Regions from separate parts of the Streptomyces sp. NPDC005811 genome, predicted to be linked through region 3. Evidence: riboswitches for the same ligand, from Rfam matches in the RefSeq annotation. Region 3 holds a riboswitch; each other region holds the start of a gene.

Region 1 (5,786 bases), on a different contig from region 3:
GGGGAGCGACCCGGTGACGTACGCGGCCACCTAGGGCCTGCCCCAGGGGAAGCCGGGGGTGCGTGGGAGCGGTGCCGTTCACGGGAGGGAACCGCTCCGTTCACACCGTGGGCCTACGGTGCTCCCACCTCTGTCCCGGACCCCTAGGTGCCGTCACCCATGGACCCGATCGCCCAGCTTCACGCGGAACGTGCCTGCCTGCGGCTGCTCCTCGACCTCGTCGTCCGCCTCGACGTCGGCGAACCCGGCTCCGTGGCCGAGCTGTTCACCGAGGACGGCGTCTGGGTCTGGCCGGAGGGCGACCGGCTGGTCAAGGGCCGCGCCGCCCTGCGCGCCCACTTCGGCTCCCGTCCCGCCGACCGGCACGCCCGCCGGCTGATGGCGGACGTCCGGGTCGACGTGACCTCCCCGGACACGGCGACCGCCACCTCGTACTTCACGACGTACCGCACGCACACCGCCCCGCCGACACCCCCGGCCCCGACCCCGGCGCCCGTGGGGATCGGGCATTACGAGGACACCCTGTGCCGCACCACCGACGGCTCCTGGCTCCTCGCGGCCCGCACCCTGCGCCTGCCCTGCGACCGCCCGACACCCCGCCTCTAGCGCAGATCCCGGGCGGCCTGCGAGCGGATCAACTCCCCTGCCGCGCCCAGGAGTCCGACCTCGTCCTCGCTCATCGTCGGATTCGCCGCCCGCCGCCGCAGCGCCTCCCGCAGGCCCTCCTCGTCGAGCCCGGAAGGGCCGGCCAGCAGCCCCGTCAGGGTCGCGCGGGCCGCCTCGGCGTACGGCTCGGCGGAGACGGCCGCCTGGGCGAGGATCACCGCGGACATGCCCCAGTCCAGACCGGGGTCGCCGTCCTCCGCGGTGCCCCAGTCGATGACCCGGGGGCCGTCGGCGGTGAGGATCACGTTCTCGGGGTGGAGGTCCAGGTGCAGGACGCGCAGACCGGGCCGGGACGGGGAGCGGCCGGGCACGGCGTGCAGTTCGCGCAGCAGCCGGGCGAGGAGGGCGCCCGCCGCCGCGGGGCCCAGCGTGCCCGCCGCGAACGCCTGGAGCATCGTCGGCCCCTCCAGCCGCTCCATCACCAGGTCGGTGCGCGAGGGAGCGGTGCGTACGGCGGGCGCGGGATAGCCGTGCCGCCGTTCGTGCTCCATGACCGCCGCCTCGGCGGCCGCGTCGCTCCAGCCCTCCCGGTCGCGGCGCAGCACCCACGCCCCGTCGATCTCGTACACGTCCGCCGTCCGGCCGGAGCCGAGCAGTCTGCCCGGGACCGGTGCCCTCCCCGTAGTGGTCATGGCCAGAACCTAGCGGGGCGGGGCGGGCTGCGGCGCATGTCTCACAGCCACCCCTCAGCGCCCTGGCTACCAGCCGGTACAGTGTGCGGGTCGTCATCACACCCGTACGGGGGGAAGCCGGTGCAAACCCGGCGCTGACCCGCAACCGTGAGCCACCCCCGGGTGGCGAGCCGGACTGCCCCGTACGGAAGTTGACCGGCTCTCGTGCGCGGCGTCCCGCCGCCGTACGGCACCGTCGAGGTCTACGGAGTCGAGCCGCCGGGGTGTCCCGTGCTGCCCGGCTCCCGGACCTCCCGACCGGGAGAGGCACCCGCCGATCATGAAGTTCCGCCGCAGCGCCGGCGCGGTCGCTCTGACCGCCGCCACGACCCTGCTCACCGTGCTCGGCGGCTCCGCGCCCGCCACGGCCGCCACCCTGTCGACGTCCCCGTCGGCCGCCCTGCCCGCCGGGCTGTACGGCACCGGCGACCCGACGTACGACGGAGTGTGGCGCCAGTCGCTCGCGCTGCTCGCCCAGCGCACGGTGGGCGTGTGGCCCGCGCGCGCGTCGGTGGACTGGCTGGCGGGGCAGCAGTGCGCGGACGGCTCCTTCGCCGCGTTCCGCGCCGACCCGGCGAAGGCCTGCGACGCGAAGACCATGGTGGACACCAACAGCACGGGGGCGGCCGTCCAGGCGCTGGCCGAGATCGGCGGCCACGAGGCGCGGGTCAGGAAGAGCGTGGCCTGGCTGAAGTCCGTCCAGAACGCGGACGGCGGCTGGGGCTACTCCCCCGGCGGGGCCACCGACGCCAACTCCACCTCGGTCGTCATCGGCGCGCTCGCCCAGGCCGGCGAGACGGTGCCGAACGTCCGCAAGGACGGCAGGTCCCCCTTCGACGCCCTCACGAAGCTCGCCCTGCCCTGCACCGGCGAGGACGCGGGCGCCTTCGCCTACCAGCCCGACAGGAAGGGCGCGCTCACCGCCAACGCGGACGCGACGGCGGCGGCCGTGCTCGGGATGAACGGCGAGACACCGGCCGTGACCCGCCAGGACGACGCCGACTCCGCGCCGGCCTGCGCGAAGGTCCCCGCCGACGAGCCCGAGCAGGCCGGGGAGAACGGCGCCGTCTGGCTCGCCCGGGCCCTCGCCGAGGACGGCCACCTCACCTCCGCGCTGCCCGGCGCCGGGGAGCAGCCCGACTACGGCAACACCGCCGACGCGGTCGTCGCCCTGTCCGCCGTCGGCCTCAACGACCAGGCCACCGCGCCCCTGCGCTGGCTGGAGGCGCACTCCGCCGACTGGGCCGCGCAGGCCGGCCCGGCCGCGTACGCCCAGCTGATCTTCGCGGCGCACGCCGCACGGGACGGCGACGTCCACGACTTCGGCGGCCGGGACCTGGTCGCCCTCCTCAACGCGACGGGCCCTGCCCCCGAGAGCGTGGACGACGTCGAGACGGCCGGCCCGAGCGCCGCCGCCGAGGACAAGGACAAGGACGAGGGGAGCCTGAGCACCGTCTGGACCGTCGGCGCCGGTCTCCTCGTCGGCGCGGTGGCCGGCTTCGTCCTGATCGGCCGCGGCCGCAAGCGGCGGCAGCCGTGATCCGGCCCGCCCGCACCCTGCTCCGGCCCGCCCGCACCCTGCTCCTGCCGGCCCTGGCGCTGCTCCTGCTGGCCGCGGCCCCCGCCCCGGCCCACGCCACCGGCTACCGCTACTGGTCGTTCTGGGAGCGCACCGGCGACCGGTGGACGTACGCGACCGAGGGCCCGGGGACGGCGCGCCCGGCCGACGGCACCGTCCAGGGATTCCGCTTCGCGGTGAGCGCGGACTCCGCCGACGCGTCCCGCCCCCGCGGCGCGGCCTCGTTCGGCGCGATCTGCGCCCGTACGCCCGCCCGGTCCGGCACGAAGCGCGTCGCCCTGGTCATCGACTTCGGCACCCGGTCCGACGCCCCCTCGGGCGAGACCCCGCCCGCCCTCCGATGGGCCTGCGCCCAGGTCCCCCCGACCGCGACCACCGCCGAGGCCCTCGCCACGGTCGCCCAACCCCTCCGCTACGACACGAACGCCCTCCTCTGCGCGATCGCGGGCTATCCGAGGACGGGGTGCGGAGAACAGGTGTCGACAGCGAAGAAGCCCACCGTCAAGGACACCGGCCCCTCGGTGGGCGTGTACGCGGGCGCGGCGGCGGTGGCGGCCCTGGCGGGAGCGGCACTCTGGCAGGCCCGGCGGCGGAGACATGGGTCGTAGCCCGCTCGACGCACCGCGCCTCGCGTCACCGCGCCCCGCGCCACCACCCGCCGCGCCACCGCACCCGATCCACCCCGCCGCCTGGTGGCTCTGGTCCCTCTCCCTCGGCACGGCCGCCACCCGCACCACCAACCCCCTCCTCCTCTCCCTTCTCCTCGCCACCTCGGCCTACGTCGTGGTCACCTGCCGCCCCCGCACCCCGGCCCCCTGGGCCCGCTCCTACCCCGCCTTCCTCAAGCTCGCCCTGGCCGTCATAGCCGTCCGGCTCCTCTTCACCGTCGCCCTCGGCTCCCCCGTCCCCGGCACCCACACCCTCCTCACCCTCCCCGAGGTCCCCCTCCCCGCCTGGGCGCAGGGCATCCGCCTGGGCGGCCGGGTCACCGCCGAGGCCCTCCTCTTCTCCTTCTACGACGCCCTCCGCCTCGCCACCCTCCTCGTCTGCGTCGGCGCCGCGAACGCCCTCGCCAGCCCGTCCCGGCTGCTCAAATCCCTCCCCGGCGCCCTGTACGAGACCGGGGTCGCCGTGGTCGTGGCGCTCACCTTCGCCCCGCACCTCATCGCCGACGTCCACCGGCTGCGCGCCGCCCGCCGGCTGCGCGGCCGCCCGGACCGGGGCGTACGGGGCCTGCTCCAGGTGGGCCTGCCGGTCCTCGAAGGCGCCCTCGAACGCTCGGTCGCCCTCGCCGCCGCGATGGACGCCCGCGGCTACGGCCGTACCGCCGACGTCCCCGCCCCGGTCCGCCGTACGACGGCCGTCCTCACCCTGGGCGGGCTGCTCGGCGTGTGCGCGGGAACGTACGGGCTGCTCACGGCGGCCGGAGCGACGTACGGTCTCCCCCTCCTGCTCGCCGGGCTCGCCGCCGCGCTCGCCGGACTGCGCCTCGGCGGCCGCCGCTCCCCCCGCACCCGCCACCGTCCCGACCGCTGGACGCCGCGCGCCCTGCTCGTCGCGGGCTCCGGCGCGACGACGGCCGCGCTCCTCACCTTCGCCGCCGCCGCGGACCCGGCGGTCCTGCGCCCCGGTGTCCTCCCGCTCACCGCGCCCGCCCTGCCGGTGTGGCCCGCTGCGGCGGTCCTCCTGGGTCTCCTGCCCGCCTTCCTGTCCGAGGAGCAGCCGTCGTGATCCGCTTCGAGAACGTGTCCGTGACCTACGACGGTCTGCCCCACCCCACCCTCCGCGACGTCGACCTGACCGTCCCCGAGGGCGAGCTCGTCCTTCTCGCGGGCCCGTCCGGCGCCGGCAAGTCCACGCTCCTCGGTACGGTCTCCGGCCTGGTCCCGCACTTCACCGGCGGCACCCTGCGCGGCCGGGTCACGGTCGACGGCCGGGACACCCGGACCCACAAGCCGCGCGAACTCGCCGATGTCGTGGGCACGGTGGGCCAGGACCCGCTGTCCCACTTCGTGACGGACACGGTGGAGGACGAGCTGGCGTACGGCATGGAGTCGCTCGGCCTGCCCCCGGCCGTGATGCGGCGCCGGGTCGAGGAGACCCTCGATCTGCTCGGCCTCGCCGCCCTGCGCGACCGGCCGCTCGCCGCGCTCTCCGGGGGCCAGCAGCAGCGGGTCGCGATCGGCTCGGTCCTCACCCCGCACCCGCGGGTGCTCGTCCTCGACGAACCGACGTCCGCGCTCGACCCGGCCGCCGCCGAGGAGGTCCTGGCCGTCCTCCTGCGCCTGGTCCACGACCTCGGTACGACGGTGCTGCTCGCGGAGCACCGGCTGGAACGCGTCCTCCAGTACGCCGACCGGGTCGTCCTCCTCCCGTCCCCGGAGGCGGCCCCGGGAGCCGCCCCGGGAGCGGTCCCGCGCCTGGGTACCCCAGCCGAGATGATGGCCGTGTCTCCGGTGTTCCCGCCGGTGGTGGACCTGGGGCGGCTGGCGGGCTGGTCGCCCCTGCCCCTGACGGTGCGCGACGCCCGCCGCCGGGCGGCCGGCCTGCGCGAACGCCTCGACGGGGCCCGCCCCGCGACCCCCGCGGCACCCCGACCCCCCTCGCATGCCGTGCGGACGCGCCCTCCCCGCCCCACCCGCCGTCTCTTCCGCAGAACCGAACCGGCGGCCCCCGTCACCACCCCCGCACCCCCCGCCGAAGCCCGCGCCCTCTCCGTCCGCCGTGACCGGATCCAGGCACTGCGCCGCGTCGACCTCACCGTCGCCCCCGGCGAGACCGTCGCGCTGATGGGCCGCAACGGCGCCGGGAAGTCCACCCTGCTCGCCGCCTTCACCGGTCTCGTCGAGCCGTCCGCCGGGACGGTCCGG
Region 2 (5,786 bases), on a different contig from region 3:
GGCGCACCAGCGCCATCGAGGTCGGCATGGTGACGGCCGCGCCGACGCCCTGCACGACGCGGGCGGCGATGAGGACCGGCAGCGAAGGGGCGAGCCCGCAGGCCACCGAGGCGATGACGAACAGGGTCAGGCCGCCCGCGAAGGCCCGGCGTGCTCCGATCCGGTCCGAGAGGGACCCTGCGGACAGCAGCAGCGCGGCGAACATCAGGGTGTAGGCATCGACGACCCATTCCAGGCCGGTGATCCCGCCGCCCAGCGCGTCACGGATCGGGGGCAGAGCGACGTTCACGATCGTCGCGTCCAGCGTGATCACGAAGAAGCCGAGGACGGCAGCGGCCAGGGTTGCGGTGGCGTGCCGACGCGTCTCTGGCGCGCCCGCCTCCGACGACCGGTGCGGCGAAGCCGTGAGGGGCATGACGGTCAGGGGTCCTTCCGGGGTGGGGAGGGAGAAGCCGCGCCGACCGCAGGGGCCCGGCGCCTGTCCACAGCACCACGCACCCGGTCTGACCTGGGAGTCCCTGCCCGGAGGGGTACGGGCAGGGACCCTCCTTCCACGGCTGTGTCCTAGGCTGAGGACGTGCCGTCCGACACCGTCCGCGAGGACATCCGCCATTTCCTCACCAGCCGCCGTGCCCGCCTCACCCCGCAGCGGGCCGGTCTGCCCGACTTCGGCGGGCGGCGTCAGGTCAGCGGACTGCGGCGCTCGGAGGTCGCCCAGCTCGCCTCGATCAGCGTCGAGTACTACACCCGCCTGGAGCGCGGCCATGTGGGCGGCGTCTCCGAGGAGATCCTCGACAGCCTCGCCGCCGCGCTCCAGCTCGACGATGTCGAACGCGCCCACCTGACCGCCCTCGTCCGCGCGGCCCATGCCCCGCGCCGAGCCTCCGACCGGGACGGCGGGACCTCGTACGTCCGCGACAGCCTCCAGCAGATCCTCGACGCCATGACCGGCGCCGCCGCCTTCGTGCGCAACGCCCATCTCGACGTGCTGGCCACCAATCGGCTCGCCCGAACCCTGTACACGGACGCGCTCGACACCACCGGGCAACCGCCCAACCTGGCCCGCTTCGTCTTCTGCGACCCGCGCGCCCGCCGCTTCTACCGCGACTGGGAGCGCATCGCCCACGACGCCGTCGGCAGTCTGCGCACCGAAGCCGCCCGCGCCCCCGGCAACACCGACCTCGCCGACCTCGTCGACGAACTCGTCGCCCACAGCCCCGAGTTCGCCCTGCGCTGGGACGCACACGACGTCGAGTACTACCGCAGTGGACGACAGTGCTTCCACCACGCCGCCGTCGGCGATCTCGACCTCGACTACGACGCCCTCGAAATCCCCGCGGATCCGGGCTTGACGATCGTCACCTACACCCTGGCCTCGGCCGCACCCCACGCCGACGCGTTCCGTCGGCTTCGCGAGCACGGCTCGGCCGCCGCCGAGGAGCCGACATCGGCCTGAACGCGGTTCCCGCGCCGGTGCGTTGCTCCCCCGGTCGGCCGCAGCTTCTCCGGGGCCAGGCAATCGGCGCTGTACGCGACGGCCGGGGGGCGCGTCACCGCGGTGCTTCCCACCCGATGAGACGGCTTCGCTCCGGTCGCGGCGCTCGTGCAAGTCCCAGTACAGGGGTGCGATCTGCTCGGGCGTGGCCCACGGGATTTCCCCGGGGCCGCCCTGTCCGATCCACGTGCCTGATCGTCACGTGCGCCGCGAGGACGCCGCTGTCGGCAGGCTCGTTGTGCAGGTTGATCACCCGGTTGCGCAGCGCGCCGCCCGCACGTCGATCGAGCCGAAGCGGGCACGGGCCGCGTCCAGGGCGGCGGTCAGGGAGGGGCGGTCCAGTACGTCCGCGGGGAAAGCGGCGGCCGTGACGCCTTCCTCGCCGAGCAGGGCGACGAGGTCGTCCAGCTTCTCGGGCGTGCGGGCGATGGCCAGACCCATACCGGGGCCGGCGCCGACGCTGGCGAGAGTGGGCACGATCAGATCTCTTCCGTGAGGAGGGGAAGGGGCGCGCCGACGCCGAGCGCAACCGCGATCTCGTCCTCGACGCGGCCCGCCGCCTCTAGGCCACCGACGGGCTCGGCGTGTCCATGGCCTCCGTCGCCCGCGAGGCCGGCGTCGGCAAGGCCGCCCTCTCCCGCAGGTTCGCCACCCGCGAGGAGCTCATCACCGCCATCACCGCCATCACCGCCGCCTTTCGCGGACCGCATGGACGCCTACGCCGCCGCCGCCGTCACCGAGGCCCTCGCCGACCCCGACCCCGACCCCTGGGACGGCTTCTCCCACTGGCGGACACCCCGACGCCCACCAGCCTGTACCGGTCCATGGTCCGGCTCGGTCGCCCGCTGCCCGGCCGCAGGCCCTGACGCGCGGCCGGACGGTCAACGGCCGCTCGCGGCAGCGGTCCTGTGTGTACGCTGGCCCTGCAGCTGGTTCGCCCTGCCCGCCAGGCAGGCGCGTCGCAAGAGGGAACCCGGTGGGAATCCGGGACTGCCCCGCAGCGGTGAGCGGGAACGACCGCCGTCATACGCACTGGGTCCGGACGCAACGGACCTGGGAAGCGACGGCCAGTAGGTGCCTCGTGACAGAACGAGGCGTGCCCGTGAGTCCGAAGACCTGCCACTGCCCGTGCGCGGACCGCCGTGCGCGGAGATCCCGGTGACCTCGTGGGCGGGTCGGCGTACACAGCGGGCGGGCACGCGAGTCGTGACTCGTCCGGTCTGTCGTCCCTTCGCGTCCGCGCTCCACCTGGGTCGCTCTCGTCCAGAGCTCGCGAAGGAGAGTTTCGTGACAGCCAAGTCCGCGGCCGTACGGGCCACGGTCCACGGTTACCCCCGGCAGGGACCGAACCGGGAACTGAAGAAGGCGATCGAGGGCTACTGGAAGGGCCGCGTCAGCGCCGGCGCCCTCGCCGAGACGGCCGCCGGCATCCGCCGCGCCAACTGGCGTGAGCTGGCCGACGCCGGCGTCCATGAAGTCCCGACCGGCGACTTCTCGTACTACGACCACGTCCTCGACACCAGCGTGATGGTCGGCGCGATCCCCGCACGGCACCGCGCGGCCGTCGAGGCCCATCCCCTCGACGGGTACTTCGCCATGGCCCGCGGCACCCAGGACACCGTGCCGCTGGAGATGACGAAGTGGTTCGACAGCAACTACCACTACCTCGTGCCGGAACTGGGCCCGGACACGGTGTTCGCGGCCGACTCGACGAAGCAGGTCGGTGAACTCGGGGAAGCCCTGGCGCTCGGGCTGACCGCCCGGCCCGTCCTCGTCGGCCCGGTCACCTACCTGCTGCTCGCCAAGCCCGCTCCGGGCGCCCCGGCCGGCTTCGACCCGCTCACCCTCCTGGACCGGCTGCTCCCGGTGTACGGCGAGGTGCTCGCCGACCTGCGGGCGGCCGGCGCCGAGTGGGTGCAGCTCGACGAGCCCGCCCTGGTCCAGGACCGCACCCGGGCCGAGCTGGACGCCACCGCCCGCGCCTACCGTGATCTGGGCGTCCTCACCGACCGGCCCCGGCTGCTGGTCGCCTCCTATTTCGACCGGCTCGGCGAGGCGTTGCCGGTCCTGGCGAAGGCCCCGGTGGAGGGGCTCGCCCTCGATTTCACCGGGGCCGCCGTCGCGGACCTGGATGCCCTGGCCGCCGTGGGCGGCCTGCCCGGCAAGCGCCTGGTCGCCGGGGTCGTCAACGGCCGCAACATCTGGGTCGACGACCTGTCCGCGTCCCTGGCCACCCTGGGCACCCTGCTCGGGCTGGCCGACCGCGTCGACGTCGCCGCCTCCTGCTCCCTCCTGCATGTCCCGCTGGACACGGCCGCCGAGCGGGACATCGAGCCGCAGATCCTGCGCTGGCTGTCCTTCGCCCGGCAGAAGACCGCCGAGATCGTCACCCTCGCCAAGGGCCTCGCCCGGGGCACCGACACGATCGCCGCCGAACTGGCCGCCAACCGCGCGGTCCTGGCCTCCCGGGCGGCTTCGCCGATCACCCACGACCCTGCCGTCCGGGCGCGTACGGCGGCCGTCACGGCGTTCGACGCCCGCCGCTCCCACCCCTACCGCCAGCGCACCGCCGCCCAACGCGCGCACCTGAGGCTGCCGTTGCTGCCCACCACGACCATCGGCTCCTTCCCGCAGACCGGCGAACTGCGCACCGCCCGCGCCGAACTGCGCGCGGGCCGGATCGACACGGCCGGATACGAGGAGCGCGTCAGGGCCGAGATCCAGGAGGTGATCGCCTTCCAGGAGAAGTCGGGCATCGACGTCCTCGTGCACGGCGAGGCCGAACGCAACGACATGGTCCAGTACTTCGCCGAGCAGCTCACCGGCTATCTCGCCACGCAGCACGGCTGGGTCCAGTCCTACGGCACCCGCTGTGTACGCCCGCCGGTGCTCGTCGGCGACATCTCGCGCCCCGAGCCGATGACGGTGCGCTGGACGTCGTACGCCCAGTCCCTCACCGACCGCCCGGTCAAGGGCATGCTCACCGGGCCGGTCACCATGCTCGCCTGGTCCTTCGTCCGCGACGACCAGCCCCTGGGCGAGACCGCCCGCCAGGTCGCCCTCGCCCTGCGTGACGAGGTGAACGACCTGGAGACGGCCGGGACTTCGGTCATCCAGGTCGACGAACCCGCACTGCGCGAGACCCTGCCGCTGCGGGCCGCCGACCGCCCGGACCACCTGGCCTGGGCGACGGAGGCGTTCCGCCTGACCACCTCCGGCGTACGGCCGGACACACAGATCCACACCCACATGTGCTACGCCGAGTTCGGCGACATCGTCCAGGCGATCGACGACCTCGACGCCGACGTCATCAGCCTGGAAGCGGCACGCTCGCACATGCAGGTCGCCCGGGAACTGGCGGCACACGGCTATCCACGGGAGGCCGGGCCGGGCGTGTACGACATCCACTCCCCGCGCGTACCGAGCACGAAGGAGGCCGCCGACCTGCTGCGCACCGGCCTCAGAGCCATTCCCGCCGAACGCCTGTGGGTCAACCCCGACTGCGGGCTGAAGACCCGCGGCTGGCCCGAGGTCCGCGACTCGCTGGAGCACCTGGTCGCAGCCGCGCGGGAGGTACGCCGGGAGCTGTCCACGGACTGACGCGGGCGGTCGGCGACGGCCCGGTCCCCGGCGGACACGGACTGACGCGGGCGGCGGACCGTCCTTTCCCCGGTTCGGCCGGCCCCTTTTCGCGGTACGCCGGACGAGGACGGCGTACCGCCAGGGCGGCGATGCTCACGGGTGTCGCCGCCTGCTCGGTGCCGCCTGCTCGGTGCCGCCGACACGGGAAGCGAGGAGGCGCGGGAAGCGGGCAGCGGGAAGCGGGCAGCGGGAAGGCATGCGACTCCGCCGCCCCGCGCGCCGACGGCCTGGCCGGCCTGGCCGACCCCGTACGGACCCCGCGCGGACCCCGCTGGGGGGCTCGGGTCGTACGACGTCGACGACGCGGCACGGCACGGCCTCGGTGGCGCGTGCCCGTCAGGAGGCCGACGCCGGGCCGCCGGGGCCGCTCAGCGTTCCGGCGGGCAGTCCGACCTCACGTTCGACCGTTTCCCAGACGAGCCTGGTCACATCGCCGTAGGACTTCTCGGCACGCATGGAGATCTGGACGAGGACCCCGTCGAGCAGCACGAGAATCCGGAAGGCACTCGCGCGGGGGTCGGTCAGCCGGAAGACGCCCTCGTCACGTCCGCGGGCGAGCAGGCCCGTCAGCAGGTCCAGGCCCTCCACCATCCGCCGGTCGACTTCCTTCGCCAGCTCGGGACGGCGCGGGGCCGCCACCCAGGCGCTC
Region 3 (5,786 bases):
TCGCAGTACATCGCGGCCAGGTTGAGGTCGTGCAGGGCGACCACGCTGGTCAGCCGGAGTTCGGTGATCAGGTCCAGCAGGGCGAGCTGATGCTGGATGTCGAGGTGGTTGGTGGGTTCGTCCAGCAGGAGTTCCCGGGGCTGCTGGGCGAGGGCGCGGGCGATCTGGACGCGCTGGCGCTCCCCGCCGGACAGGGTCCGCCAGGGGCGGGCGGCCTTGTCGGCCAGACCGGTGCGGGCCAGCGCGGAACGGACGGCCTCCTCGTCCTCGGCGGAGGCGGGCGCCCAGGCCCTGCGGTGCGGGACCCGGCCGAGGCGTACGACGTCGAGGACGGTCAACGCGACCTGGGTGTCCGCCTGCTGCTCGACCACGGCCACCCGCCGGGCGACGGCACGGCGCCCCACCCGCTCCAACGGGCGCCCGTCGAGCGTGACGGCGCCGGAGGCCGGGGCGAGGACACCGGCGAGCAGCCGCAGCAGGGTCGACTTGCCGGAGCCGTTCGGGCCGAGCAGCCCGGTGACGGTCCCGGGGCGCGGGGCGAGGCTCACCCCGTCCAGGATGAGGGTCCCGTCGGCCGACCGGCTGACGCGGTCGGCGCGCAGGCCGTCGTCGGCGAGGTCGGGGCCGCTCATCGGGTGTCCCTGCCCCGGTAGAGGACCAGGACGAACGCCGGGACGCCGATCAGCGAGGTCATCACGCCCACCGGCACCTCCTGCGGGTCCAGCAGGGTGCGGGCCAGGGTGTCGACCCAGACCAGGAACACCGCCCCGGCCAGCGCGGTCGCCGGCAGCAGCCGGGTGTGCCCGGGACCCGTCAGCGCACGGGCGGCGTGCGGCAGCACCAGCCCGACGAAGCCGATCGCCCCCGCCGAGCCGACCAGCACCGCCGTCAGCAGCGCGGTGACGCACAGCAGCACCAGCCGGGTACGGGCCACGCGCACCCCCAGCGTGGCGGCCGCGTCCTGCCCGAACGCGAAGGCGTCCAGCGTGCGGGCGTACCCCAGACACACGGGCAGCGCCGCCGCCAGCACCGCCAGACACAGGCCGACGTCCGTCCAGTCGGCCCCGCCGAGCGAGCCGAGCAGCCAGAACAGCACCCCGCGCGTGGTCTCCGCGTCGGCCGCCGTCATCACCACGAAGGAGGTGACCGCCGAGAACAACTGCATCGCGGCGACCCCGGCCAGCACCACCCGGTCCGTGGTGCCCCCGAGGCCGTGACTGAGCATCAGCACCAGCACGAACGACACCACCGCGCCCACGAACGCCCCGCCCGACACCGACACGGCCCCGCCGCCGACCCCGAGCACCACGACCACGACCGCACCGGTCGAGGCCCCCGAGGAGACCCCCAGGACGAACGGGTCGGCAAGGGGATTGCGCAACAGCGACTGCAGGACCGCGCCGCACACGGCCAGCCCGGCCCCGCACACCGCCGCGAGCAGGGTGCGCGGCAGCCGCAGATTCCATACGATCCCGTCCCGGATCGGCGACAACCGCCCCTGTCCCCAGCCGAGATGGGCCGCCACCGTCGCCCATACGTCACCGACGGCGATGTCCGCCGGGCCGATGGTGATCGCCACCGCGACGGAGCCGCCGAGCAGCGCGAGCCCGGCCGCCCACAACAGCGCGCGCCGCAGCACCACCGGGACCGCGGCCGAGGCCTGCGGGACCGCCGCCGTCGGGACGTCGCTCACCCCGCGAGGCCGTACGCGCGCAGCGCCGCCGCCACCTTCTCCACGCCCTCCACGGTCCGGATCGTCGGGTTCATGGCCTGCCCGGACAGCAGCACGTACCGTTTCTTCCGCACGGCGGTCATGGTCCTGGTGACGGGATCGGACTCCAGGAACGCGATCTTCTTCGCCGCGGTCTCGGCGGTCTGCTGCCGGCGGGTCAGATCGCCGACGACGAGGACGTCGGGGTCGCGGTCGGCGACGGTCTCCCAGCCGGCCTGGGGCCACTCCTCGTGGGTGTCGGCGAAGGCGTTCTCCGCCCCGACCTCCCGGGTGATCACGCCGGGCGCGCCGCAGCAGCCCGCCAGGTAGGGGGACCGGGAGTTGGCGAACCAGTACAGGACGGTGACGCCCCGGGCGTCCAGGCCCGAGGTGGCCTTGCCGAGCCGCCCCTTCAGCTCGGCGACGAGCGCACGGCCGCGCTCCTCGACGCCGAAGATCCGCGCCAGGTCGGTGACCTCGCCGTAGATCGCGTCCATGGTGAGCGGCTCGGTGCGCGAGCCGTCGCCGTCGCCGCTGTTGTCCTTGCCGACGCAGTCGGCGGGGGAGAGGTACGTGGGCACGCCGAGCTTGTCGAACCGCTCGCGGGTGGCGACCCCGCCGGTGCCGAGGGTGGAGGCGAAGGAGGCGGCGACGAAGTCGGGTTCGGCGTCCAGCACCTTCTCGAAGGAGGGGGCGTCGTCGGCCAGCCGCCGTACCTTCGCGGCGGACTTCTCCAGCCCCTCGGCCACCGGGTCGGTCCAGGTGGCGGTGCCCGCCATCCGGTCGGCGAGGCCGAGGGAGAGCATGATCTCGGTGGTGCCCTGGTTGAGGGAGACGGCCCGCCGCGGAGGACTGTCCACGCGCACCTTCTCCCCGCAGTTGTCGAGGGTGACGGGATACCCGGCCGCGGTGTCCTCGGCGGCGGAACCGCCGGAACCGCCGGAACCGGCCGAACCGGCGCATCCGGTCAGCAGCAGGGCGCCGGCCAGGAGCAGGGGGAGGGTGGGACGGACGGGGCGTGCGAGCGGCACGGAACATCCTTCGGCGTCGAGGGCTCATGCGCGAAGCCCGGTCGTGCGGTTGCTCCCCCGGCGTCCTTGCGCCGCCGGAGGCCGCCAGCAGGTCTTCGGACTCGGGGTCACCCGGACGGGGCGCCTTCCCGGACCGTTCGCCGTCCAGTGGCCGTTGCCCCGCCCGTCGCCCTCACCGCTGCGCGTCAGCTCCGGATTCGCACCGGATTCCCTGACCCGTCGTGCGTACGCGTACGCACAGGGGTACGACTGGCTTCGGCAAGCTACCACAGGGCCGACGGACGGTCCCACGTCGCTGATCAGCCGCATGTGCAAGCTATGAGGGCTTCTTCACATGGCACAAGCTGGCTGTGGCGCGACATATGAATGGAATATGCGTTTGTGCGCATCCCCGGCGCGGGTACGGTCACCCGGGAGGTGGTGGCCCATGAGCCGAGGCGCGGGGCACGGCGCGGAACTCCTGCTCGCCGGTGATCTGGCCCGGCCGGCCCGGCTCACCGTGGCCGATCTGCTGACCTGGCCCCAGCGGCGGGCGGCGGTCAGCTTCGAGTGCGCCACGAGCGGTGTCCAGCACCACCGGTTCACCGGACCGCTCCTGCACGACGTGCTGTCGGCGGCCCGGCCCGGCTTCGATCCCGCCCGGCGCAAGGACCGGCTGCGGTTCCTGATCGCCGTGCACGGGGCGGACGGCCATCACGCCGTGCTGTCGTGGGCCGAGATCGACCCCGACTTCGGCAACGCCGCCGTGCTGCTGGCCACCACCATCGACGACACCCCGCTCGACGGGGCCGGACCCCAGCTGGTCCTGCCCCAGGACCGCTGCGGCGCCCGGCACATCAGCGGGATCGACACGATCCGCGTGGACGGCGGCTACACCCCCTGGAACTGAACGCGAAGGGCGCCCGGGACAAGGCCCGGGCGCCCTCGCTCACTTCAGGGTCGGTTCAGGATCAGACCAGGTCGAACCGGTCCAGGTCCGAGACCTTGGCCCAGGCCGCGACGAAGTCCTTCACGAACTTCTCCTTCGCGTCGTCGCTCGCGTAGACCTCGGCGAGGGCGCGCAGCTCGGAGTTGGAGCCGAAGACCAGGTCGGCACGGGTGCCGGTCCACTTCAGGTTGCCCGCGTCGTCACGGCCCTCGAAGGTGTGCTGGTCCTCCGAGGTGGACTTCCAGGTCGTGCCCAGCTCGAGCAGGTTGACGAAGAAGTCGTTGGTCAGGACGCCCGGGGTGTCGGTGAACACACCGTGCTTGGAGCCGCCGCTGTTGGCGCCGAGGACGCGCAGACCGCCGACGAGGACGGTCGTCTCGGGGGCGCTCAGGGTGAGCAGGTTCGCCTTGTCGAGCAGCAGGTACTCGGCCGGCAGGCGGGTGCCCTTGCCGGTGTAGTTGCGGAAGCCGTCCCAGGTCGGCTCCAGCGCGGCGAACGACTCGGCGTCCGTGTGCTCGTCGGTCGCGTCGACACGGCCCGGCGTGAAGGGGACCTCCACGTCGACGCCGGCGTCCTTGGCGGCCTTCTCGACCGCGGCGGCACCGCCGAGGACGATCAGGTCGGCCACGGAGACCTTCTTGGCGCCGGTGTTGAACTCGGCCTGGACGCCCTCGATGACGCTGAGGACGTGACGCAGCTCGTCGGGGTTGTTGGCCTCCCAGGAGCGCTGCGGCTCCAGGCGGATCCGGGCGCCGTTGGCGCCGCCGCGCTTGTCGCTGCCGCGGAAGGTGGAGGCCGACGCCCAGGCGGTGGAGACCAGCTGGGAGACGGTCAGACCGGAGGCGAGCAGCTTGGCCTTGAGGGCCGTGACGTCGGCCGCGTCGATGGCCTCGCCCTCGGCCTCGGGCAGCGGGTCCTGCCAGATCAGGGTCTCCGCGGGGACCTCGGCGCCGAGGTACAGCGACTTCGGGCCCATGTCACGGTGGGTCAGCTTGAACCAGGCGCGGGCGAACGCGTCGGCGAACTCGGCCGGGTTCTCGTAGAAGCGGCGCGAGATCTGCTCGTAGACCGGGTCGAAGCGCAGCGACAGGTCGGTGGTGAGCATGGTCGGCAGCTGCTTCTTCGACGCGTCGTGCGCGTCGGGGATGATCGCCTCGGCGTCCTTGGCGACCCACTGCTTGGCGCCGGCCGGGGACTCGGTCAGCTCCCACTCGTACTCGAACAGGTTCTTGAAGAACCCGTTGCCCCACTGGGTCGGCGTGGCGGTCCAGGTGACCTCCAGGCCGGAGGTGATGGCGTCGCCGCCCTTGCCGGAGCCGTAGGTGCTGGCCCAGCCGAGGCCCTGCGCCTCGATCGGGGCGGCCTCGGGCTCGGCGCCCACGTTCTCCGCCGGGCCGGCGCCGTGGGTCTTGCCGAAGGTGTGGCCACCGGCGATGAGGGCGACGGTCTCCTCGTCGTTCATCGCCATGCGGCGGAACGTCTCACGGATGTCGCGGGCCGCGGCGATCGGGTCCGGGTTGCCGTTGGGGCCCTCGGGGTTGACGTAGATGAGACCCATCTGGACCGCGCCGAGCGGGTTCTCCAGGTCGCGGTCGCCGCTGTAGCGCTGGTCGTCCAGCCAGACCTTCTCGGGACCCCAGTAGACGTCCTCCTCGGCCTCCCAGACGTCGGCGCGGCCGCCGCCGAAGCCGAAGGTCTCGAAGCCCATCTGCTCCAGGGCCACGTTGCCGGTCAGGATCATCAGGTCGGCCCAGGACAGCGCCTGGCCGTACTTCTTCTTCACGGGCCACAGCAGACGGCGGGCCTTGTCCAGGTTGCCGTTGTCCGGCCAGCTGTTCAGCGGCGCGAAGCGCTGCTGGCCGGCGCCCGCGCCGCCGCGGCCGTCGGAGATGCGGTAGGTGCCCGCGCTGTGCCAGGCCATACGGACCATCAGCGGGCCGTAGTTGCCGAAGTCGGCCGGCCACCAGTCCTGGGAGTCCGTCAGTACCGCGGCGATGTCCTGTTTGACGGCCGCCAGGTCGAGGTTCTTGAACGCCTCCGCGTAGTCGAAGTCCTCACCGAGCGGGTTCGCCACCGCCGGGTTCTTGGCGAGGATCTTCAGGTTGAGCCGCTCCGG
Region 4 (5,786 bases), on a different contig from region 3:
GCCGCTGCCTCGGCATGTTCCTTCGCATGCCGGCCGGTCGCAGCGGCCCGCCGTTCGCCTGCTTCCGCTCGGCACCGGAACGGCGCTCCCGGTCCGCGGACTCCGCCGCACGCCGACGGGACAGCAGCACCAGGGCGATGAGCAGCTCACGGCTGGGGCCCGGCGGTTGCAGCGCCTGATCGACCAGTTCTCCGGCAGCTCGCTGCCCCAGGTGGTGCAGCACGCGGAAGCCGAAGTAGGCCTGGATGATGCTGTGCGGGAAGCGGACCCTCTTCTCGAACCCCTCCACCAGCCCGAGCTTGTCCGCGTTGCCGGCGAAGCGGGCGAGGACCGCCTGGGCCTGGTCCGTGCTGCTCTCGGTCAGGAGCCGCTGCGCCTCCTCCCCGAGGTTCCTGCGGAGCGAGTTCCAGATCTTCTGCCGGTGCCACTCCGAGAAGGCATGGCCCTGTCTGCCGTTGCGGTCCTGGCGCGGTCCACCCGTCCGCGGGCCTGTCCGAGGCGTCGCGCTCCGTTCGCCGCCCGGGTGGGCGTCGTCGGCGAGCAGCTCGGTGAGGCCCACCTCCAGCTTGTCCTGGAGCAGCCCGATGCACGCCAGGGCGGACACCACCTCGACCGTGTCACGGCGCTCCCGCTCATTGAGCGCCACCTCCTCGCGCAGCAGGCGCTCGCACAGGGTGTCGTTCCACCGCTGCAGCAGCCACAGCCGTAGCGTGCCGCGGTCCCTGCTGCGGGTGTTCAGCCGCTTGGGATCGTCCAGGGCGCCGTGCCGGTGCAGTTCACGGGCGATCTGAAGGTAGACGGGCGACTCGGTCACCTCCGCCGTCTCCACGATCCAGTCCACGCGCCGCTCGTCCGAGTCGGGAACGTGCGCCTGGACGAAGCGCAGGGCCTCCTCCTCGCTCAGTGGTTCCAGCTCCACGATCGCGGCGGCGGTGCTCTCCAGGGGACTGTGCGGCCGCGAGGCGATGACGAGCGGCAGTCTCTCCTTGTGCGCGCGCTCGATGGCCTTGCGGATGATGTTGTCCCGGTTCTGCTGGAGGCGCTCGTCGAGGAGGGCCTCCTCCAGACCGTCGGCTATCACCACCGGCTTGTCATCGGCGAGCAGTTGCTTCCAGACCCGGTCGTTCTTGCCGCGGGCCAGGACGCCCTGGGGTGCCTCCTCGGCGAAGCGCTGCCGGGCCAGGCTCTGGAAGTCCAGGTCGGCATCGCCGTCCACGTCCCGCAGCCGGATCGGCACGGGCACGGCGTGCTCCCGGGCGAGCAGTTCGCAGAGCCGCACCAGGACCGCGGTCTTGCCCGCACCCACACCGCCGACGAGCAGATAGGGTCTGCGCGTGCCGCGGTCCCGCAGCCGTTGGGCGATGACCTCGGCGATCGCCTCACGGCCCACGATCCCTGCGACGTCCTGGCCGGCGGTGAGCACCAGCCGGCGGGGATCCCTGCGAACCTTGGTGAGGTAGCGGCGTTTGGTCCAGCTGTACCAGAAGAACAGGAACAGCGCGGCTGCGATCGAAGCGGTCAGGACCGGGCCGAGGAGGTTCAGAAGGTCCTTGAGCCCCTTGTTCCCCTCGCGCGCATCGCCGAAGCCGGTCGTGTCGCCCGTGACGGCGGTGTACACGTCGTCCCCGCACCAGGCGAGGATCGCCAGGAAGGCGATCAGCCAGATGAGTCTGGTGAGGTTGCCGTAGGAGAACCACCGGTGCCAGGTCTTGGGGCGGGTGACGCCACGGCGGGCTTCCAGACGGATCGTCAGGCGGTGCCAGCGGGCGAGGAGTACGCGTCTGACGCCGTGCCCGGCCCGTCTGAGATGCAGCGTCGCCATCGGCGCGTTGCTGGGCCGCTGCTTGCCCCGGGTGTGACGGACGACCCTGGTCATCTTGTGCTCTCCCTCCGAGAGCTTTCCTCGGGACGGGGGACCTGCGGGCACCGGCACCTCCTTCCATGGAATCACTCCCGCCACACCCCGCAACCCGGGCGCCTCCAGGGAAAATCGGGAGGTCTGCGCGCGCGGCTCCGGCAGACTCGGGGTCATGGACATCGTGATACGGCGGGCGGAGCCCGGTGAGTACGAACCGCTCGGCGACATCACCGCACAGGCCTATCTCCAGGACGGCCTCCTCGACTACGGCGAGGGGGACGAGTATCTGCCGGTGCTGAAGGACGTCGCCGCGCGCGCGGCCGCCGCGGAGGTGCTCGTGGCCGTGGACGGTGACCGGCTCCTCGGCGGTGTCACCTTCGTCGCCGGCCCCGGCCCCGTCGCCGACATCGCGCGGCCCGGCGAGGCCGAGATCCGTGCGCTCGCGGTCGCGCACGACGCGCGGGGCCGGGGTGCCGGGGAGGCTCTCGTACGGGCCTGTCTCGACCGGGCGCGGGCCACCGAGGGCTGCACGGCCGTCGTCCTGTCGACCCAGCGCAGCATGCACACCGCCCACCGGATCTACGAACGTCTCGGCTTCGTCCGTACACCCGGGCGGGACTGGAATCCCGTGCCGCATCTGGACGACGTCACTCTCCTCACCTATGAGTTGACACTCTGACACCACCCCGACACAACATCTGGGGGTGGCGTGACAGGCGAGCACAAGATGTATGCTCATGCTCGTTGTCGCCGCAGGGGAATCCGGTGCGAATCCGGAACTGTCCCGCAACGGTGTACTTGTGCATGTCTGTGCACGAGCGTCAGTCCGAGGACCTGCCGACAGCGCGCCCGGCCGTCCCGGTCCGGGTGCCTTGACGTCCGGGTCTCGTGGAGTGGGCCGGTGGACGCGACGCCGCGCGCGCTCGTGTTGCTGCCCCCTGCCCTCCGCCAGGCCCCCTGCCGAGCGAGGGAGAGCCCCACGTGACCATCGCGCCAGTCGATCCGGCCTCAGTCATCCAGCCGGACACCGACGGTCCCGGTACCGCGCTGCTGCGGACCCTGACCGAGCTGACCGCCGACCTCCCCGACGCCGACCCCGGGCGGGTCGCCGCCGCCGCGCTGCGCGGCCGGTCGGCGCGGGCGGACGAGACGGAGCTGCGCGAGCTGGCCACGGAGGCGGCCGCCGGCCTGATCTCCGAGGACCCCGCCTACTCGAAGCTGGCCGCCCGGCTGCTGACGGTCTCCATCGCCGCGGAGGCCGCCTCCCAGGGGGTCACGTCCTTCACTTCGTCCGTCGCCGTCGGCCACCGCGAGGGGCTCGTCGCCGACCGCACCGCCGACTTCGTACGGCTGCACGCGGCCCGGCTGGACGCGCTGATCGACCCGTCCGCCGACGACCGCTTCGGCTACTTCGGGCTCCGCACCCTCCACAGCCGCTATCTGCTGCGCCACCCCCTCACCCGGAAGGTCGTGGAGACGCCCCAGCACTTCCTGCTGCGCGTCGCGAGCGGTCTCGCCGAGGACGACACGGCGCGCGCCGTGGACGAGGTCGCCGCGCTCTACGGGCTCATGAGCCGGCTCGACTACCTGCCGTCCTCCCCCACCCTCTTCAACTCCGGCACCCGGCACCCCCAGATGTCGTCCTGCTACCTCCTCGACTCCCCGCTGGACGAGCTGGACTCGATCTACGACCGCTACCACCAGGTCGCCCGGCTCTCCAAGCACGCCGGCGGCATCGGGCTGTCGTACTCCCGCATCCGCTCGCGCGGTTCGCTGATCCGCGGCACCAACGGGCACTCCAACGGCATCGTGCCGTTCCTGAAGACCCTGGACGCCTCCGTCGCCGCCGTGAACCAGGGCGGGCGGCGCAAGGGCGCGGCCGCGGTCTACCTGGAGACCTGGCACTCCGACATCGAGGAGTTCCTGGAGCTGCGCGACAACACGGGTGAGGACGCCCGCCGTACGCACAACCTGAACCTGGCGCACTGGATCCCGGACGAGTTCATGCGGCGGGTGAACGCCGACGGGCAGTGGTCGCTGTTCTCCCCCGCCGACGTGCCCGAGCTGGTCGACCTGTGGGGCGAGGAGTTCGACGCCGCGTACCGCGAGGCCGAGAACAGGGGCCTCGCGAAGAAGACCATCCCCGCCCGTGATCTGTACGGCCGCATGATGCGGACCCTCGCGCAGACCGGCAACGGCTGGATGACCTTCAAGGACGCGGCCAACCGCACCGCCAACCAGACGGCGCTGCCCGGCCATGTCGTCCACTCCTCCAACCTCTGCACGGAGATCCTGGAGGTCACGAACGACGGCGAGACGGCGGTCTGCAACCTGGGTTCGGTGAACCTCGGCGCGTTCGTCGACCCGACGAGCGGCGATCTCGACTGGGAGCGGCTGGACGCCACCGTCCGCACCGCCGTCACCTTCCTGGACCGGGTCGTCGACATCAACTTCTACCCGACCGAGCAGGCGGGCCGGTCCAACGCCAAGTGGCGTCCGGTGGGCCTGGGCGCGATGGGCCTCCAGGACGTCTTCTTCAAGCTGCGGCTGCCCTTCGACTCCGCCGAGGCGCGCGCGCTGTCGACGCGGATCGCCGAGCGGATCATGCTCGCCGCGTACGAGGCCTCCGCCGACCTCGCCGAGCGCGGTGGCCCGCTGCCGGCCTGGGAGAAGACCCGTACCGCGCAGGGTGTGCTGCACCCCGACCACTACGGCGTCGAGTTCACCTGGCCGGAGCGCTGGGCGGCGCTGCGCGCGCGGATCGCGAGGACGGGCCTGCGCAACAGCCTGCTGCTCGCCATCGCGCCGACCGCCACCATCGCCTCCATCGCGGGCGTCTACGAGTGCATCGAGCCGCAGGTGTCCAACCTGTTCAAGCGCGAGACGCTGTCCGGCGAGTTCCTCCAGGTCAACTCGTATCTGGTGCAGGACCTCAAGGAGCTGGGCGTGTGGGACGCGCGCACCCGGGAGGCGCTGCGCGAGTCCAACGGCTCGGTGCAGGACTTCGCGTGGATCCCGGCGGACGTACGGGCCCTGTACCGGACGGCGTGGGAGATCCCGCAGCGCGGTCTGATCGACATGGCCGCGGCCCGCACCCCGTACCTGGACCAGTCCCAGTCGCTCAACCTGTTCCTGGAGACGCCGACCATCGGCAAGCTCTCCTCGATGTACGCGTACGCCTGGAAGTCGGGCCTGAAGACGACGTACTACCTGCGCTCGCGTCCGGCGACCCGGATCGCCCGGGCCGCCCAGGCGCAGACCCCGACCACCATTCCGGTGCAGCAGACGGCCGACCCCGACGCCGTCGCCTGCTCCCTGGAGAACCCCGAGTCCTGCGAGGCCTGCCAGTAATGCCCAGCAACAAGAACCTGCTCGACCCCGGCTTCGAGCTGACGCTGCGTCCCATGCGCTACCCGGACTTCTACGAGCGCTACCGGGACGCCATCAAGAACACCTGGACCGTGGAGGAGGTCGACCTCCACTCGGACGTCGCCGACCTCGCCAAGCTGTCCCCGATGGAGCAGCACCTGATCGGCCGGCTGGTCGCCTTCTTCGCGACGGGCGACTCGATCGTGGCGAACAACCTGGTGCTGACGCTGTACAAGCACATCAACTCCCCCGAGGCGCGCCTGTACCTGAGCCGGCAGCTCTTCGAGGAGGCCGTCCACGTCCAGTTCTATCTGACCCTGCTGGACACCTACCTGCCCGACCCCGAGGACCGTGCGGCCGCGTTCGCCGCCGTGGAGAACATCCCCTCCATCCGCGAGAAGGCGGAGTTCTGCTTCAAGTGGATCGACGAGGTGGAGAAGCTGGACCGGCTGGAGAGCACGGCCGACCGCCGCCGCTTCCTGCTGAACCTGATCTGCTTCGCCGCGTGCATCGAGGGCCTGTTCTTCTACGGCGCCTTCGCGTACGTCTACTGGTTCCG

Evidence for each region. Region 3 has a riboswitch for cobalamin ahead of ABZ490_RS15835 (ABC transporter substrate-binding protein). Riboswitches for the same ligand answer to the same signal wherever they lie in the genome.
Region 1: linked by a shared signal. The riboswitch ahead of ABZ490_RS33105 (prenyltransferase/squalene oxidase repeat-containing protein) and the one ahead of ABZ490_RS15835 (ABC transporter substrate-binding protein) in region 3 are both predicted to bind cobalamin.
Region 2: linked by a shared signal. The riboswitch ahead of metE (5-methyltetrahydropteroyltriglutamate--homocysteine S-methyltransferase) and the one ahead of ABZ490_RS15835 (ABC transporter substrate-binding protein) in region 3 are both predicted to bind cobalamin.
Region 4: linked by a shared signal. The riboswitch ahead of ABZ490_RS43415 (ribonucleoside-diphosphate reductase subunit alpha) and the one ahead of ABZ490_RS15835 (ABC transporter substrate-binding protein) in region 3 are both predicted to bind cobalamin.

What each region holds. Positions count from the first base shown of each region.
Region 1 covers NZ_JBEXXK010000036.1:113,751-119,536, forward strand. Annotated here, with positions in the region: gene ABZ490_RS33090 (MBL fold metallo-hydrolase) at 1-34, shown strand, start outside; gene ABZ490_RS33095 (nuclear transport factor 2 family protein) at 160-606, shown strand; gene ABZ490_RS33100 (phosphotransferase) at 603-1,298, opposite strand; cobalamin riboswitch at 1,367-1,499, shown strand; gene ABZ490_RS33105 (prenyltransferase/squalene oxidase repeat-containing protein) at 1,618-2,877, shown strand; gene ABZ490_RS33110 (SCO2322 family protein) at 2,874-3,524, shown strand; gene ABZ490_RS33115 (CbiQ family ECF transporter T component) at 3,514-4,647, shown strand; gene ABZ490_RS33120 (ATP-binding cassette domain-containing protein) at 4,644-5,786, shown strand, end outside.
Region 2 covers NZ_JBEXXK010000065.1:51,946-57,731, reverse strand. Annotated here, with positions in the region: gene ABZ490_RS44365 (MFS transporter) at 1-415, opposite strand, end outside; gene ABZ490_RS44360 (helix-turn-helix transcriptional regulator) at 578-1,456, shown strand; gene ABZ490_RS44355 (hypothetical protein) at 1,745-1,972, opposite strand; gene ABZ490_RS44350 (TetR family transcriptional regulator) at 2,086-2,361, shown strand; cobalamin riboswitch at 2,409-2,634, shown strand; gene metE (5-methyltetrahydropteroyltriglutamate--homocysteine S-methyltransferase) at 2,783-5,095, shown strand; gene ABZ490_RS44340 (TetR family transcriptional regulator) at 5,474-5,786, opposite strand, start outside.
Region 3 covers NZ_JBEXXK010000013.1:24,874-30,659, reverse strand. Annotated here, with positions in the region: gene ABZ490_RS15845 (ABC transporter ATP-binding protein) at 1-632, opposite strand, end outside; gene ABZ490_RS15840 (iron chelate uptake ABC transporter family permease subunit) at 629-1,639, opposite strand; gene ABZ490_RS15835 (ABC transporter substrate-binding protein) at 1,690-2,742, opposite strand; cobalamin riboswitch at 2,811-3,011, opposite strand; gene ABZ490_RS15830 (molybdopterin-dependent oxidoreductase) at 3,170-3,631, shown strand; gene katG (catalase/peroxidase HPI) at 3,693-5,786, opposite strand, start outside.
Region 4 covers NZ_JBEXXK010000062.1:21,329-27,114, forward strand. Annotated here, with positions in the region: gene ABZ490_RS43405 (ATP-binding protein) at 1-1,876, opposite strand, end outside; gene ABZ490_RS43410 (GNAT family N-acetyltransferase) at 2,031-2,537, shown strand; cobalamin riboswitch at 2,583-2,715, shown strand; gene ABZ490_RS43415 (ribonucleoside-diphosphate reductase subunit alpha) at 2,840-5,209, shown strand; gene ABZ490_RS43420 (ribonucleotide-diphosphate reductase subunit beta) at 5,209-5,786, shown strand, end outside.